One region of the Priestia sp. JSM ZJ58 genome, then DNA from elsewhere that is predicted to be linked to it. Evidence: riboswitches for the same ligand, from Rfam matches in the RefSeq annotation. Region 1 holds a riboswitch; each other region holds the start of a gene.
The links. A riboswitch is a leader RNA that binds a small molecule or an ion and turns the genes downstream of it on or off. The one in region 1 is predicted to bind cobalamin.
Positions count from the first base shown of each region.

Region 1 (5,792 bases):
GTTCGGGTTTTTTTATTGGGATGGCAAGCGTAGGTTTTGCGTATGTAGCTGCTTCTAGCGGTTGATCTCGTTATGCCTCAGCCCTTTTGTTATGATAAATAGTTTGAATATTCTTTTATGTTTAATCTAAGAAAAATGCGGTTAAATAAGAGGAGTAGTCCTCAAATCTTCGGTGGAATTTATGCGCTATACATAAGCAATTCAATGATGTTTTGTAAAAAAATAAAGTTTTTAACTTGGTTTTTTAGAGAATATTTGTTAACATATCCACTTGTGAGGTCTTAGTAAGAGGAGGATGATGTAAAGAATCCCATATCGGACGCAAGGGCGTAGATATGTGGAGTGGGAATTTTAAAGGAGGATTTTATGTCTGATCAAGGAAATCAAGGAAAATTTAAAAAATCAATATCGTTACTTGACCTAACGTTAATTGGGATGGGAGCTATTTTTGGTTCCGCCTGGTTATTTGCGGTTAGTAACGTGGCGTCAAAGGCTGGTCCAGCCGGAAGTTTTTCGTGGCTGATTGGCGGAGTCATTATTTTACTTATCGGCTTAGTGTATGCTGAACTTGGAGCAGCGCTGCCGCGTACCGGTGGAATTATCCGTTATCCGGTTTATTCACATGGTCATTTAGTAGGTTACTTAATTTCATTCATTACCATTATTGCTTATACAAGTTTAATTGCCATTGAGGTAACAGCTGTACGTCAGTATGTTGCTGTATGGATTCCTGGTCTAACTAAACATGGTTCTGAATCGCCTACAACGATTGGATGGCTATTCCAGTTCGCGTTATTAACACTATTTTTCATTATTAACTACGTAAGTGTAAAAGCATTTGCTAAGTCAAATGTCATTATATCTGTGTTTAAATATGCGGTTCCTCTTACAATTATCGTCGTGTTAGCTTATCACTTCAAATCAGCTAACTTTACAACTGGCGATTTTGCTCCGTTTGGTTTTAATGGTATTCAAGCAGCCATTTCAACAGGTGGCGTTATGTTTGCTTACTTAGGACTTCACCCTATTGTTTCGGTAGCCAGTGAAGTTAAAAATCCGCAGCGTAATATTCCAATCGCGCTAATTATCTGTATTGTACTTTCAGCGATTATTTACACAGCACTGCAAGTATTGTTCATCGGTAACATCCCGGCTGATATGCTATCAGGAGGATGGGGAACAATTCAAGAGCAATTCTCTTTACCATTTAAAGATATTGCACTTATTTTAGGCCTTGGCTGGTTAGTAACGCTTGTTATTTTTGATGCTATTTTATCACCAGGCGGTAACGGAAACATCTTTATGAATACAACTTCTCGTCTAGTTTATGCTTGGTCTCGTAATGGAACACTATTTAAACGTTTCTCAAAAGTAGATAAGAAAACAGGAATTCCACGTGCGTCACTATGGCTATCATTTGGAATGTCCGTATTCTGGACACTGCCATTTCCTTCTTGGGAAGCGCTAGTAAACGTATGTTCAGTAGCACTTATTCTGTCTTATGCTATCGCACCAATTTCAGCTGCAGCATTCAGAGTAAATGCAAAAGATCTTAAAAAACCTTTCAAATTAAAAGGCATGAGCATTATTGCTCCTGTTTCATTTATCTTCTGTTCATACATCGTATACTGGTCAGGATGGACAACAATTTCTTGGCTGCTAGGATCACAGCTTCTAATGGTTGTTATCTACGTAGCGTTTAAGAAATACGTACCAACTGACGTTGTGAAATTTGCACAGCAGCTTAAATCTGCTTGGTGGCTAGTTGCTTATTATATTATTATGCTTGTTATCTCTTATCTAGGTTCATTTGGTGGAGGACAAGGTGTGTTAAGCAACCCACTTGACTTAATTTTAATTGCTCTTGTTTCACTCGGTATTTTCTACTGGGCGAAATACACAGGTTTACCAAAAGCAGTTATCGATACAGATGATTAATAAAAAACACGGCATGAATTCATGCCGTGTTTTTCGTTTGTATAGGCGTGTACTCTATTTATTTATCAAACAGCCATGTTTTTAATATAGCAGCATACTCACGAAAGTAGGCTTGAAGTTTAATTGAATTTGGTGTCTTTGCGCCTAAAGGATAAACATCAAAACCTTGGCGCTTTGCAATAATAGAAGCGCGAAACAGATGAAAATCACTGCTAACAAGCACGATTCGTTTATCTTGAATATCAACTTTCTTTTTGGTGAAAGTAAAATTCTCAAAAGTAGAAGTTGACTGACCCTCTTTTATAATTCGATTCTTTTTAATTCCTGCTTTTCGTAGAAAACGGTAGGCTGCCTCTGCTTCAGAAATTTCTTCATCAGATCCTTTTCCACCCGTTACGATAACTTTTGTTTGTTTATGAGTCTTTAAATAAGATAAAGCTGTTTTTGCTCGCTCTTTTAAACTAGGAGACATTTGATCACCATCTACTTTAGAACCTAAAACGAGGACATAATCTGCGTTTTGTGGAACAGACTTGTGAGCAGTTTGATACATACAAAAAGATATAATTACTATATAAAGAACAAGCGAACCAATAAAGGTATAAATCATTTTTTTCTTCAACTGTGAGCACCTTCCTAGCTATTTCATAAGATGTTTGGAAAATAATTGTTATTATAGCATACGAGACCCAAATAAGTATAAACACAGTAATATATAATAATAGAAGAAAATCGTTATTGTGAATGGCTATAAAATTCGTTACAATAAAGAATAAATGATTTTAAAAGTGCCTCTAAGGAGGATAATAGGGAAATCGGTGAGAATCCGGTGCAGCCCCCGCTACTGTAAATGTGGATGAACCTGCAAAGACCCACTAGTCAAACTAGGAAGGGTGCAGAAGTAAAATGAAGCATAAGCCAGGAGACCTGCTTTTAAAAACCCCTTATTTTTCGGTGGGAGAAATAAGTCAAGACAATGTGTTAATGAGCGCATGACCAAACCTTGACTTTTACAGTTAAGGTTTTTTTATGTGGTAGGGAGTGGATAAAGTGAAAAAAGGAAAACCTCTTATGATTCAAGGAACGCATTCAGACGCTGGAAAAAGCATGATTGCTACAGCATTTTGCCGTATTTTTAAAGAAGACGGCTATCAAACTGCACCGTTTAAATCGCAAAACATGGCGCTCAATTCATACATTACAATGGATGGAAAAGAAATTGGCAGAGCGCAGGGAATTCAAGCAGAAGCTGCTGGAGTAGAAGCAACAACTAATATGAACCCTATTTTAATTAAACCAACTCGTGATCATGAATCTCAAATTGTCGTTCATGGAAAGCCGCTTCGTAATATGTTTGCTTTTCAGTATCGGCAAGAATTTTTTAATGAAGGTTTGAACGTTATCACTGAGTCTTATAAAGAGCTTGCCAGTCATTATGATCGAATTGTGATTGAAGGTGCTGGAAGTCCTGCTGAAGTCAATTTGAACGATCGGGAACTGGTAAATATGCGCGTAGCAAAGATAGCCCAAGCGCCTGTTGTGTTAGTAGGAGATATTGATAAAGGAGGGGTTTTTGCGAGTCTGGTGGGTACTCTTCAATTGCTTCCAGATGAACATAAACCTAGAGTAATTGGAGTGTTAATCAATAAATTCCGAGGAGACTTAGAGCTTTTAAAACCGGGGTTGAAGTGGTTTGAAGAATACACGGGAGTTCCGGTACTAGGAGTGATTCCTTATATGCACGACGTGGAAATTGACGCTGAAGATTCGCTATCACTCAGAAATTACTCAACGCTTGTGAATCCGTTAAAAGAAATCGATATTGCGGTTATCTCGTATCCTCGCATCTCAAATTTTACGGACATTGATCCTCTAAGCTTAGAAGAAGACTGTCATGTGAGACTTGTAACCAAGCCATCACAACTAGGTACGCCTGATTTAATTGTTTTACCAGGAAGCAAAAATACGATTGAAGATGCGCAGTTTTTACAAGAAAGCGGCCTGGATCTAGCCATTAATCAAGTCTTGAACGCAACGAACGCTCACGTTATTGGCATCTGCGGGGGATATCAAATGTTAGGCGAGACAATTACGGACCCCGATGCAGTAGAGTCCCGGATTGAATCTATTAAAGGGCTGTGTTTGCTTCCAGTGGAAACCGTTATGACAACCAGCAAAAAAACAGAAAGAGTTTCTGGATATGTTCAGTTAGAGAGTGAGAAGGTTTCAATTGAAGGCTATGAAATTCATATGGGAAAGACGATTTCTAAAAGCATGACGGAAGCCTTTGCGGTGGTAGATGATCAAAAAGAAGGAACGGTTAAAGACAACATCATTGGCACGTATGTTCATGATGTGTTTCATAACGATGCTTTGCGCAGAGCTTTGCTTAATCAAATTCGTAAACATAAAAAATTGCCGCCTATTACGGATACATTCAACAGTCGCCTGCAAAAAGAGGAGTCTTTTTCAAAAGCAGCAGCATATGTGAGAGAAGCTGTAGATATGGAAAAGCTGTATCATTTAATAGACAACTATAAAAGCCCGGAGCAAGCACAAAAAGTGTAGCTTGTAGAGGTTTTCGCTTGTTTTTTCACCGAGAACTTTAGTACGCTATTCTACGTTGCCTAGTTCAACAGTCTAGCACTCGTAACAAATAAAAGATGATTGTTTCCAATACTATGTAGGATGGAAACATGGTTTATGGACAGGAAAATGAATGGTTAATGTAATGTAAAACATCACGCCTCGTTTCCTAGAGGAGCTGAAAGTATTGATTTTTAAACGTATTTTTTTAAACAAAGCATCTATTTTATACATAGTCAGTTTATTTATTGTATGTACTTCGGTGATTATGGGAGTATTTATTGGTACAGTTTCGTTAACCGTAGGAGATACAATCAAAATTATTATTGGCCACCTTACCGGACTATCCTTATATCATGGTCCGGAAAACATGGATTTAATCATTTGGCAAATTCGTTTTCCAAGAGTACTGGTGGCATTTTTAGTAGGAGCTTCGCTTTCAATAGCAGGGGCTGCCTTTCAAGGGCTATTAAGAAACTCTCTTGCGGATCCTTACACGATCGGAGTTTCCTCAGGTGCAACCCTTGGCTCTGTCATGGCAATTTATTTTCACTGGAGTATTTTTGGTTTGTCTATCTTCACGCTGCCTGTAGTCGGCATCGTATCTGGTTTTATTACTCTTCTTTTAGTTTTTGGTATTACGAAACTCGCAAGCGGCAATTTGGCCAATGAAACCATCATCTTAGCGGGGATTATTTTATCATCCTTTATGAGCGCGCTTATTTCATTAATTGTAGCTCTTTCTCCTGAAGAAGATGTAAGGCAGGTTTTATATTGGCTAATGGGAAGCGTATCAATGAGAGGATGGTCGCATATTCAAATTTTAGGGCCGTTCTTTTTAGTCGGTACGATTATGCTGCTGTTACATGTGAAAGAGCTGAACGGCTTAGCATTTGGCGATCAATCCGCTCAATTTATGGGGATAGACGTAAAGAAGAAAAAAAGAATGATTTTAATAGGTGCATCCGTATTAACCGGGGCTGCGGTATCAGTATCTGGGGCAATTGGATTTGTTGGCTTAGTTATTCCCCACGTAGTGCGTCTCGTAGCGGGAGCTAATCATAAGCATGTACTGCCGCTTTCTATTTTAATCGGAGGAAGTTATTTGGTTTTAGCCGATTTATTAGCAAGAACGATATTAGAACCTCGTGAACTGCCGATTGGAGTCGTAACCGCCTTAATTGGTTCGCCAATTTTTACGCTGCTGCTTGTAAAAGAACGTATGCGGAAAAGAGGAATATCATGATTGAACTATATAATGTGACGGG
Region 1 is NZ_JBISEM010000001.1:1,785,817-1,791,608, forward strand. It holds gene ACH6EI_RS09575 (APC family permease) at 367-1,938, shown strand; gene ACH6EI_RS09580 (YdcF family protein) at 1,997-2,560, opposite strand; cobalamin riboswitch at 2,708-2,887, shown strand; gene ACH6EI_RS09585 (cobyric acid synthase) at 2,980-4,506, shown strand; gene ACH6EI_RS09590 (FecCD family ABC transporter permease) at 4,712-5,770, shown strand; gene ACH6EI_RS09595 (ABC transporter ATP-binding protein) at 5,767-5,792, shown strand, end outside.

Region 2 (5,792 bases), on a different contig from region 1:
TACAACACAACACTAGTAATTATATAATATATTTCATTATTTTGAAAGCGATTTCATATATATTTTTAAAAATATTTTGTTACTTGTTTTTTACAGAAAAGAACCACGTTTCAGCCAATTCGAAACGTGGTTCTTTTCTGTAAGGACTTGCCCTACAGGCTATAAATGTAAGTTACGTTCATTATAGCATGAGCCCATATACAGATTCCATGGTAATTACTGTATGATCTCGTTACGTTACGACTCGTTGTATTTTTCTGTCCATGTGCAGCGTATTCCATGGTTCATCCTGTTCAGCTAGCCTTTTGATAAAGCCTTGTGAAGCCCAAAAAGGAATAGCGCCAGGTAAAAAAGGATGAGTATGCAGATACAGCGTGTCATAAAAATGACTTTGGGCAAATTGTTCAACTGCTTTTAACAGCTGCTGTCCAATGCCTAGACGCCGGTACGCTGGATCGACATAGCATTTTACAATCTCAGCTGCAGTTCTATGTTCATATCGCTCTTTTAATGCATGAAACCGTCCATCGTAAGCGTATAAACCAATGGTTCCAATTACTTGTTGATTTTCCGTAACAGCTGCAAAAAAAGCAGCGTCTTTCGCTTGAACGTAATGTTCATTAAAATGAAGCAAATCCACAGGAAGCCGATTTTTTTCCAGCATAGGAAATAGCTCATTCCGCATATTCATGACAAACTGAATCACTTCAGCATCCTTTTCTTTTACTTCTTTAATTTGATACATTTGTACTTCATGCACGTTTACTGTCACATCCTTTTAGCGATCATTGTATACTTTTTCTTTTCTCTGCTTATGCTGCAATGTTAACTACGGCGTTACGTCTAAATGCTGAGTCAGCATATAATACTCGCTTGGATTTGTTGTCCAGTTTTTCACTTTTTGATTATAAGCAACAACAATGTTTGGATGTACAATCGATGACGTCAGCATTTTTCTATTAATCAAAGCGGTTGCTTGTTTGGCTAACTGATCTCGTTTTGCGTCATCTACTGTTGAATTTAACTGTTCTATCATTTTTGTTAGCGTATCATCATTAATCCGGCTGGCATTTAAACCACCGCCGGGCAAATAGTTCGTACTTAAATAATAGCTGGCATCTCCTCTAGGTGCTGTGATAAGGCTGTACAATGCTAAATCCCAATCATCTTTTGCCATTACATATTCATCGCTATCTTCAACTAGGTGAATCTTAATAGTAATTCCTAACTCTTTGGCATTAGACTGTATAAGCTGAGCAATTAAAGGCAGTTCTGGCAAAGAACTATATGTGACAAGAGAGAGCGATAGTGGCTTTCCATTTTTGATTGCTTTGTCATTTTTGATTTGATAGCCTGCTTTCTCTAAATATTTTTTAGCAGATGTCATACCTCTTTGCTCATTAGCAGTACTATCAGCAAAAGGAAATTGGGGTAAAAATGGACCTCGAGCCGCTGCCGCTTGATTGTTCATGATGCTGCTAACAATTTCTTTTCGGTTCAATAAGGTATCGATAGCTTTTCTTACATTTTCGTCTTTTAATGCGTCATTAGTTTGATTGTAAAGCAATAAATGGGTGCGCACACTAGGTACTCCACTTACTTTAAAAGACGGATCTGTTTGTAAAGTGCCCAAGCTTTCTAAAGGCGGGCGATAAATAATATCGGCTGTTCCAGATTGAAGAGCAGCAACTCGCGCATTAGCATCTTCGTTAAATCCAAAGATCGCACTTTTCAATTTCACTTTTCCACCCCAATAATTTTCATATCTTTCTAATTTTACTTGATTTCCTTGATCAAAAGACAAGACGCGAAATGGACCCGTACCAATGGGCTTCTTAGCTATATTAGAAGCATTAACATCTATAATAGCTGTATTTGGATGCACTAATTCAGAAGGAAATTTAGGCATTGGTTCTTTTAATGTAATTGTCAGCGCATGACTGTTCGCTTTCATTTCTTTAATATTTAAAGCGTTTTTCATCGCATAACTTTGGTCTATCGTTCTTTGAAGAGAAGACTTAACGGCATTTGCATCCAGCGCTTTTCCGTTTTGAAACGTGATGTTCTTTCTTATCATAAATGTCCATGTAAGGCCGTTATCTTTCGTTTCCCACTTTTCAGCAAGCCAAGGCTTTATTTTTAAATCGTCGTTGATTTTAACAAGCGTCTCCCCTACTCCCCCACGAACTGCTGTATAATTATCGTCCGTATGAGGATCAAGCGTTGCAGATGTAAAATTAAATAAAAACGTCACACTTTTATCCGTTTTCTTTCTTTCTTTTATACTTACGCTCTCTTCATTAGGAGCGCAAGCAGTGAGGCAAAGTAACATGAGAAATATCATAGATACAAGTTTTTTATTATTTATCATTCATTTTTCCACCTTCTATTTTAATACACAAAAAAAGCACTTCTAAAAAGAAGTGCTTGCCTTCACAACAAATTCAGATAAACGTATCCCTTGTTTATCGTATTTTTGATTCTGCCAAAACACCTCCCTATCCTCGTAGGTTATTGTGTGCTGCGATTTATGGCAGGTCTCCTGGCTTCAAGTCACTGCCTTATACCGCCTTCCCGTCTCTAAATAGACAGTGGCTTTTTGACATAAGGCTCCTTGTTACAGTGGCGGGACCGCTCCGGATTTTCACCGGATTCCCTTTTAAGGCAATTGAAAAACAATTGCCACCATAAAAGCTGGTTATTTAATTTAGTAGCGTGCTCTTGAAACTCTAGAAGTGGAAGCTGATGGTGAAATATCTTTATCATCAAATCCAGTGGCAATAACGGTTACCATCATTTCGTCCTTTAAATCTTCATTAATCACAGATCCAAAAATCATATTTAAGTCCTGATCAGAAGCGGACGTGACAATATCTGCTGCTTCCTGTACTTCGTAAAGACTCAGGCTGCTGCCGCTCGTAATGTTCAGCAGCACGCCTCTTGCTCCATCAATCGATGCATCTAGCAGCGGACTAGAAATCGCTTTTTTCGCTGCTTCAATTGCTCGATCTGATCCCGAAGCTCGTCCGATACCCATAAGCGCAAATCCTTGATTAGACATAATTGTTTTTACATCAGCAAAGTCAAGGTTAATCAGCCCTGGAACAGCGATTAAATCTGAAATACCTTGAATACCTTGGCGAAGAACATTATCTGCTTCACGGAATGCTTCAAGCATAGGTGTCTTTTTATCAACGATTTCAAGCAAACGGTCGTTTGGAATGACAATAAGGGTATCTACCGATTCATTCATCGCAGTAATACCGCCTACTGCTTGCTTGGTACGTTTATTTCCTTCAAACTTGAAAGGACGAGTAACTACTCCAATTGTTAAAGCATTTAGTTCACGGGCAATTTGGGCAATAACCGGAGCTGCTCCAGTACCAGTGCCTCCCCCCATGCCAGCTGTTACGAATACCATATCTGCGCCTTGCAGTACTTCTTGAATTTGCTCTCTGCTTTCTTCTGCAGCTTCTCTTCCTACTTCTGGATTAGCTCCTGCACCTAATCCTCGCGTTAATGCCGCACCAATCTGCATTTTCACATCTGCTTTAGATAAATTAAGCGCCTGAGCATCCGTATTAACGGCGATAAATTCTACCCCTTGTACACCATGTTCAATCATACGGTTAACGGTGTTATTTCCTCCACCGCCGACTCCAATTACTTTAATTCGCACTAATGGCGATACATCTCCATCAAATCCAAACATTCTAAGTTCCTCCTCAATGATCAAAATTACTTTCTCTTATTATCCGAAAAAACACGTGAAGAACCTTTTACTCCTATGTTTAACGCGTAACTGTTCTTTTGTTTTACAGATTTTATACATTTCTCTTTTAACCTTTAAATCTTTACATCTTTATGTAAAATTATTGTTGTTCCGAAGTTAGTACGCCGAACTCTTTTTTGGTTTTCCCACTCAAAACGGTATATAAGCTTATTGTATCATTCATTTGACAGATGTCTGTATTTAATTTTGAGTAAGATGTGACTAAGAGAATAATATTTTTATAGACAAAATGAGAAAAAGCCCTTAGAAATAAGGGCTTCTCTAGATAATAAACCATTTTATAATTTCCCAGTTAAGAATTGAGCTTCTCCCATACCAAAGCTCCAGTCAGCATTACCGTTTTCAACAATTGAAATCATAATGTCGCTTGGCTGAATTCCGCAGCTTTCTCCCAGCTCTTTTACAATTAATTTGTAAAGAGCTTGTTTTTGCTCTTCTGTTCGCTGTTTGCTCGTCACACTTATAATAACCAAATCCTTGCTTCTCTCAAAGCCAAGACCTGTATCTTCAATAATCATTTCATGAGCAGGATGCTGATGTACAATTTGATAACGATCGCGTTCTGGGACGCCAAAGGCTTCTAGCATCGCTCGATGAGTAGCGTCTAGTAATGTTTTTAACTCTTTTTCGTCTCTTCCTTCTATTACATCAAATCTAAGTAATGGCATACTAAGTAACCTCCAGCTTTTTGTCTAATGTATTATTGCTTTATCATATCACAACTATCATTTGTAAAAAAAAGATACGCTATTCACAATGTGCTCTCTAGTGAAAGAGACCTCAAACTCTTCAATAAAAGCTGAACCTAATAAAAAGAAATGAGCAGCATAACGGCTCATTTCATTAGTACAAAAATATTTATAATAAGAGCTAAAATACATGCAGATACAATGGCAATGAGTACGTTCATCACAAGGTTTTGCGAGGATGTTTTAGCTTGTTTTTTCATATCAGCCCGACTCATCTGTTGCTTTTCATGATCACTTTTAGACATCACGTAGCCTCTCCTATTCATCAAAATGTCAGCAGTGTATAAATGATTTTTGAGAAACCTTGATCCAGTTCTTTTGTATAAACAGCAGCACATGCAGGTTATCATCAGTTATTTTAGCATGTTTTGTCAAATAAGTGGACTATGTAGCGCTTCAATTTAGTATTCACAGCCAAATATATTTAAATTCGTTGCTTTTCTCTTCTTTTCTCGCTATTGTTTGAGAAGAAGGATAATTAGATACGATAAAGGATGATACGATATTGAATAACCATACGCAGCTGCCTCAGTATATCTACACATACGCATGCAGCGAAGAGGAACTCTCACTATGTCAATTAGAGAGACGCTCTCTTTTTGAAATTGAAACTGAGAAACCTATCATAAAAAGCGCCGTTAAACTTGATCCAAGCAGAAGCCCTTTTATCAAAGAGCGATTAGATATTATGTATGAATCAGATGACCTTGCAGATATTTGCAAACAAGTAGAAGATATTGACCTTGGAGATCAAACATTTAAACTCATTTTTATGAAAATTAATGACTTAGAAAAAGATCAAAAAATAAGCTATAAAGGTCAGCGTGCGATTGAACGTGATGTGGGTTGGCATTTTGTAGCAGAAGCAGACTTGCATAACCCTGACCATTTGTTTGGAATTGTTCCATTTGGAGGACGCTGGTATTTTGGAAAATATCAAAAAAGCGAAGCTGTATGGCTGCATCATTTGAAGAAACCGCGTGAATACTCTACGGCACTCAGTACCCGCCTTGCAAGAGCTGTAGCTAACATTGCCGTTCCAAAGCCTGAAGGAATCAAAGCGATTGATCCATGCTGTGGTATTGGTACAGTCCTCGTAGAAGCTCTTTCAATGGGCATTGATATTGTAGGACGCGATATCAACCCACTTGTGACCGACGGATCTCGTGAAAATATTGCGCATTTCGGCTTAAAGGGTGATGTCAAAACCGGACCGATTTCGGATGTTACCACTCACTATGACGTAGCGA
Region 2 is NZ_JBISEM010000005.1:100,951-106,742, forward strand. It holds gene ACH6EI_RS25375 (GNAT family N-acetyltransferase) at 233-760, opposite strand; gene nikA (nickel ABC transporter substrate-binding protein) at 830-2,371, opposite strand; cobalamin riboswitch at 2,515-2,705, opposite strand; gene ftsZ (cell division protein FtsZ) at 2,708-3,712, opposite strand; gene ACH6EI_RS25390 (tautomerase family protein) at 4,072-4,461, opposite strand; gene ACH6EI_RS25395 (hypothetical protein) at 4,629-4,787, opposite strand; gene ACH6EI_RS25400 (TRM11 family SAM-dependent methyltransferase) at 5,048-5,792, shown strand, end outside.
Region 2: linked by a shared signal. The riboswitch ahead of nikA (nickel ABC transporter substrate-binding protein) and the one ahead of ACH6EI_RS09585 (cobyric acid synthase) in region 1 are both predicted to bind cobalamin.

Region 3 (5,792 bases), 330 kb from region 1:
CTTATCTTCATGGTGGTGATGGTCATGATGGTGATCGTGGTGATGGTGATCGTGGTGATGGTGCCCGTGATCATGATCGTGATGATGATGGTGATCAATATGCTCCATAATGCCGAGGCGATATTGACATGTATCGCAGTTCATTTTCACTTCGCCTTCTAATCCTTCTTCAGCACGTTCTTTTAAAATTGTCTGCAGTTTTGGATGAAAACCGAAATAGCCGGCTAGCTTAAACTCAATGTTTTCATGCTGCATTTTATACTGCTTCACCATTTCTTCCAAACGCTTAATTAGTACTCCTGTAAATAAGAAATACGGGAGAATAACCACTTTTTTAGCGCCCAGTTTTAAACATCGTTCCACTCCTTCATCAATCAATGGAGCGGTCACGCCCATAAAAGAAGTTTCGACGATTTTGTAGTTTGTTTTTTCCCAAAGAAGGCGCGTAATTTTATATAAATCACTGTTTGCATCAGGATCGCTTCCTCCTCGCCCTAAGACAATAACAGCCGTGTCTTCAGCTGGAGTTTCTAAATTTTCTCCTGATTCTTGTAATCTCGTTTTTAAAATTTCAAGGGCTTCTTCATGAACGCCAATGGGACGTCCGTACACGAAGTTTACGTGTGGATATTTTTCCTTAGCTTCATCTATAGCCGCCGGAATATGTATTTTTGAGTGGCCAGCTGGCAAGAGCATAATTGGAACTACAACTACATCTGTCGCTCCTTTTGCCACACATGTATCAATGCCTTGACTTACATTCGGACGTTCAAACTCTAGAAAACACGTTTCTACTAAAATAGATGGGTCCCAATCATGCTTCATAGTCGAGATAAACTCGCGAATTTGATCGTTCCCTTCAGGATCTCTACTTCCATGACCGACAAATAAAACTGATTTCATATAATGCCCTCCCATTTTTAATCTCCACACGGAGCTGGTTCTACTTTTATTTTTGGTGTTATATCTTGATAGTCGAATCCATAAACATTCTTCACACGCTTAAAGAATTTATGAAACCGCTCATTTGGATGACCTTTTTCTTTATATTCATGGACAATGTTCTCCACTATTTCAACAATGTCATCGGGCGCTATGCCTTCCGCCACAATTTGACCTGAATGGGCGTTTCGTCCAACCGTTTTAGCCCCTAAAAATAAGTCAAACGCACCTTTTCTGTAGACAATGCCGATATCTTCTTGAACAGCACCGTAACAGGCCATACCGCATCCATTAATACCAAGCTTCAGCTCTTTTGGCATGTCCATTCCACCGAGACGCTTTTGTAATTGTTCCGTATGCGGGATGGCGTCACTTTTTTCTCCATCACAAAAATCACACGCTTTAATTGTAAACACGTCTCCGACTGGAGATAGTAAAAAGGAAGCTGATTGGAGCTTTTTAATAATCACATCTGGCTGAGCCGTTGGAATTTGCAGTTTGATTTGATGGTCAGGCGTATACTCCATCGTACCTTTTTCACCAACAACTTCTGCTAGTGTTGTCATTTGAACGGGCGTAAACTTCTTATTTGCAAGCCCTGGACTAACTGCCACTTCAAAAATAGACTCAATTGGCTGGTGTACGACCGGTGAAGTAGTTTCACCTAAAATTGCTTGAAGCGCTTCTTCTGCCAGAGCTCGTGAAGCTGCTTTTTCTTCTTTTGTGTTCTGAACATCTTCAATAGCTGAAGCCGTTTGCTTTACAGTCTCCTCTTGATCAAGAGCCCATGGTTCTGCTTCTTTTCGAAGTCGCTGATGCGGTCTTAGCGGCTGCTCTGTTTGGTTGAGGGTATATTTACGCTGATACCCGCGCGGTGTAATCATTAAGTCATCGTAAAAGAACGTAGATGAATTTCCGACAACAACGGTAGTCAGCATGCCTATTTCATGATTTAACATGTCTTTTAAATTGGTCATTACCACTTCTTCACGGTCACGATAAGCGCTTTTCACAAGACCAACAGGCGTATCGGGGGAACGGTATTTTAATAAAATCCTTTGCGCTTCCACAATTTGTCTTGTGCGTCTTCCGCTTTTCGGATTATAAAAAGCTACTACAAAATCTGCTTGTGCAGCTGCTTCGATTCGTTTTTCGATTAACTCCCAAGGCGTAAGGTGGTCACTTAAACTAATCGTACAGGCATCATGCATCACGGGCGCCCCAAGGAGGGATGCGCATGAATTAATAGCCGAAATGCCAGGAATCACTTCCAGCTCTACGCCCGTTTCTTTTTTCCATCCTTTTTCAATCAACACTTCATACACAAGGCCGGCCATTCCGTATACTCCTGCATCTCCGCTTGAAATGACCGCCACGGTTTTTCCCGCTTCAGCTTGCTTTACGGCTTCTTGTGCACGGCTTACTTCTTCGGTCATTCCTGTACTAATAATTTGCTGATTCGTTAATAGTCCTTGAATTAATTCCACATAGGTTTTATAACCAATGATCATATCACTTTCTTGAATGGCTTCTCTTGCTCGCTGTGTAATATGTTCAAAGCTTCCTGGGCCGAATCCAATAACTAACAGTTTACCTTTCATGCTAGCTCCTCCTTTATGCGTTACTTTTTACTTTGTCAATTCCTTCTATGGAGTCACTCTTTTCCGGAGAAACAAAACCGTTTTGATCATATTCATAAATAAGTGATTCCTTTATACTGCAGCCTCCTGCTAAATGTTCTTCAACAATTCGATGAGCTACGTTTTCAGTGACCTGCTTGTACCAATCTCCTGAAGGGTACACGATAGCTACAGGAGCATCTTTGCATCTTCCGTTACAGCGCGTACGGGTTGTGTGAACCGCTTCATCTAGATTCAGTTCAGTCACTTTATTTCGAATAGCTTGCGTGGCTTCTTCTCCACCTTTTCTCATACAGCTGCTTCCATTACAAATCAATACGTGATGTTTTGTTCCATTTAAGTTCCACGTCGTCACACTTATTCGCTCCTTTACTAAAAAAACGCCTCTATCAATGATAGAGGCGCAGAAAAATTCAAACTAAGTTTTTGCACTTCCACCTATATCCCGTAGGGTAAGCTTCGCATTAGAAAAAGGCTGGTTTCCTGACTTCGATTCATCACTTGATTGCGCCTTCCCGAATACAGTGGCATATGCAATCAGCTCCTCTTCACAGTGGCGGGTACCGCGCTGGCTTCACACCAGACTTCCCATTTAACGCAATGTGAACATTGCGCACCTTTTTTGCACGATATGTAGTTTTGTGCTACGAGAAAAACCCGCTTCGCTAATATGCGAGCGGGTAAAACGTCAGAATAAAAGTGTACACGAATGCCACTTTAAGCCAACGTTTCCCTTCCCGCTCCCCGGAGAAATAGAAACTTCACAATAAAGACAGGTCTCCTGACTTGTGTATCATTCTACTTGAGAACCTTCCCGTGATTTTTCCACAGTGGTTATACTCGTTCGTCCACACTTACAGTTGCGGGGGCAGTACTGGTCTTTCACCAGTTTCCCTATTAAGCCTTCTTGGCATCTTTACTGTTGCTGTTTGATATATATGAACCTTTTAAACTATCAGAATAATAGAAGTAACTACCATATCATAGCGTACATTTTTTTTTATTTCAACTCTATTCTTTTCGTAAGATACAAGAAGCTATGAAAAAACAAGAGCATAAAGTCAGCTCTTGTTTTTTCATTATATAGCTACTAATGTTAAATGAGGATCATTATAATACACGACTTCTGAAAGAACTTTACAGCCATTTGTTTTTGCAAAAGCTTCTCTCGCCTGCGTTTCAGTTTCAAATTCAAACATTTTCATTTCTTTTCCAGCATATACCGTCAGTACCCACATGAAAAGATTCGCCTCCGATTATTGTAGTGATCGCTATATCCACATTATGACGAAACCATATCCTTTTGAAAACCCATTCTACAAAACTTGTCACAAGAAACTTTTAAAAATTTAAAAACATTTTAACTTCTGTAAATGAACAAAATGTACAAAAGGTTTAAGCCGTATTATACCTCTTTAAAAAAGGTGCTTTTTTTACCAACTGTTGCTTCACCAGTAAAAAAATATATAGTATTTATTAAAAAAAGAAGCCGGACAGCCGGCTTCTTTTTTAGGAAAGGAAAGTACAGACATCACAGTCCCGTCCTGCTCTTTGTTTTGCATAAAAATACACTAATTAAATATTCCTTTCTTAAAGCAGAACCATGTTCGATTGCACATAGTGGTAAAGAAGCTTGTACGTATGGTTTAATGAATCTTGATGCGTTCTCTCAAACGCATGAGAAGAATCAATTCCTGGACCAATTAAGCCGTGTACGATGTCATGCCCGGCACGAATAGCAGCAGAAGCATCTGATCCGTAAAACGGATAAATATCTAATTTGTACTGAATATCATGCTGCTTAGCTAGCTCCACCAAATGCTTTCTCAAACCGTAATGATATGGGCCGCTTGAATCTTTTACACAAATAGACACGGTGTATTCATCAGTAGATTGTCCATCTCCCATGGCACCCATATCAACCGCTAAGTATTCTACCGTTTGAGGCGTAATATTAGAATTTCCTCCGTATCCAATTTCTTCATTATTTGAAATAAGAAAGTGCGTAGTGTATGGCAGTTCGATCTGCTCTTCTTGAATTGTTTTCATGAGCTGAAGCAATAAAGCTACGCTTGCTTTATCATCGAGATGACGAGATTTAATAAAACCGCTTTTTGTTATTTCTACACGAGGATCAAACGAAACAAAGTCGCCGACTTCAATTCCAAGACTGCGAACATCTTCTGCGCTATGTACTTTTTCATCCAATCGAATTTCTATATTATCTTGATTTCGCTCAGCTTTACCTGCATCTTTATACACATGAACAGATGTTTGATGCATAAGGATGGTCCCTGTAAATACTTCTCCTGCTGACGTTTCGATTTCACAATATTCTCCTTCAATGGAATTGTAGCGGAACCCTCCAATCAAGTCGATTTTCAGACGTCCACTCGGTTTGATTTCTTTTACCATAGCACCTAATGTATCGACATGAGCCGTCAGCATGCGGTGATGATCCGTATCTTTACCGGGAATAGTAGCGACTAAGCCTCCTTTTCGATTGCGATACGTTTGAATATTTAGCTCTTTTACATAGTCTTCGACAAATGAAATCACCTTTTCTGTATTTCCAGAAGGACTGGGAATCGAAACAAGCTTTTTAATTAACTGAACAGTTTCCGTCATTATGACACTTCCTTTGTCTCTCATTTCTTTTATTTTACCATATGTTTCAAAAAAGATAACAGGCAGCTCCAAACAAAAAAGCCAGGCAGCTGCCCGGCTTTTTTGTTTTAAGCTATGTTTGATTTCTTTAATTCATTTGTGTAATTTAATGATTTTTGCTTATCAAACTCGCCTTCAGACTTGGACATTACAATTGCAGCTAAAGCATTTCCTACTACGTTAACTGTGGTACGCATCATATCAAGAATGCGGTCAATTCCTGCAATAAATGCCATGCCTTCAAGAGGGAAGCCCATAGATTCAAGCGTAGCAAGTACAACTACAAACGATGCCCCTGGTACACCAGCCATCCCTTTTGAGGTTAACATTAGCACAAGAAGGAGCTGAATTTGATCCATAATGGAAAGGTCAATGCCGTACATTTGAGCAATAAACAGCGATGCCAGCGCCTGATAAATGGTTGAACCATCTAAATTAAACGTGTAGCCTGTTGGAATAACAAACGATGTAACCGATTTAGAACAACCGAAGTCTTCCATCTTTTTGATAAGAGATGGTAAAACGGCTTCTGAACTTGCTGTT
Region 3 is NZ_JBISEM010000001.1:2,115,841-2,121,632, reverse strand. It holds gene ACH6EI_RS11275 (sirohydrochlorin chelatase) at 1-903, opposite strand, end outside; gene cobJ (precorrin-3B C(17)-methyltransferase) at 921-2,543, opposite strand; gene ACH6EI_RS11265 ((2Fe-2S) ferredoxin domain-containing protein) at 2,557-2,937, opposite strand; cobalamin riboswitch at 3,039-3,218, opposite strand; cobalamin riboswitch at 3,337-3,515, opposite strand; gene ACH6EI_RS11260 (hypothetical protein) at 3,662-3,820, opposite strand; gene ACH6EI_RS11255 (M42 family metallopeptidase) at 4,173-5,210, opposite strand; gene ACH6EI_RS11250 (cation:dicarboxylate symporter family transporter) at 5,318-5,792, opposite strand, start outside.
Region 3: linked by a shared signal. The riboswitch ahead of ACH6EI_RS11265 ((2Fe-2S) ferredoxin domain-containing protein) and the one ahead of ACH6EI_RS09585 (cobyric acid synthase) in region 1 are both predicted to bind cobalamin.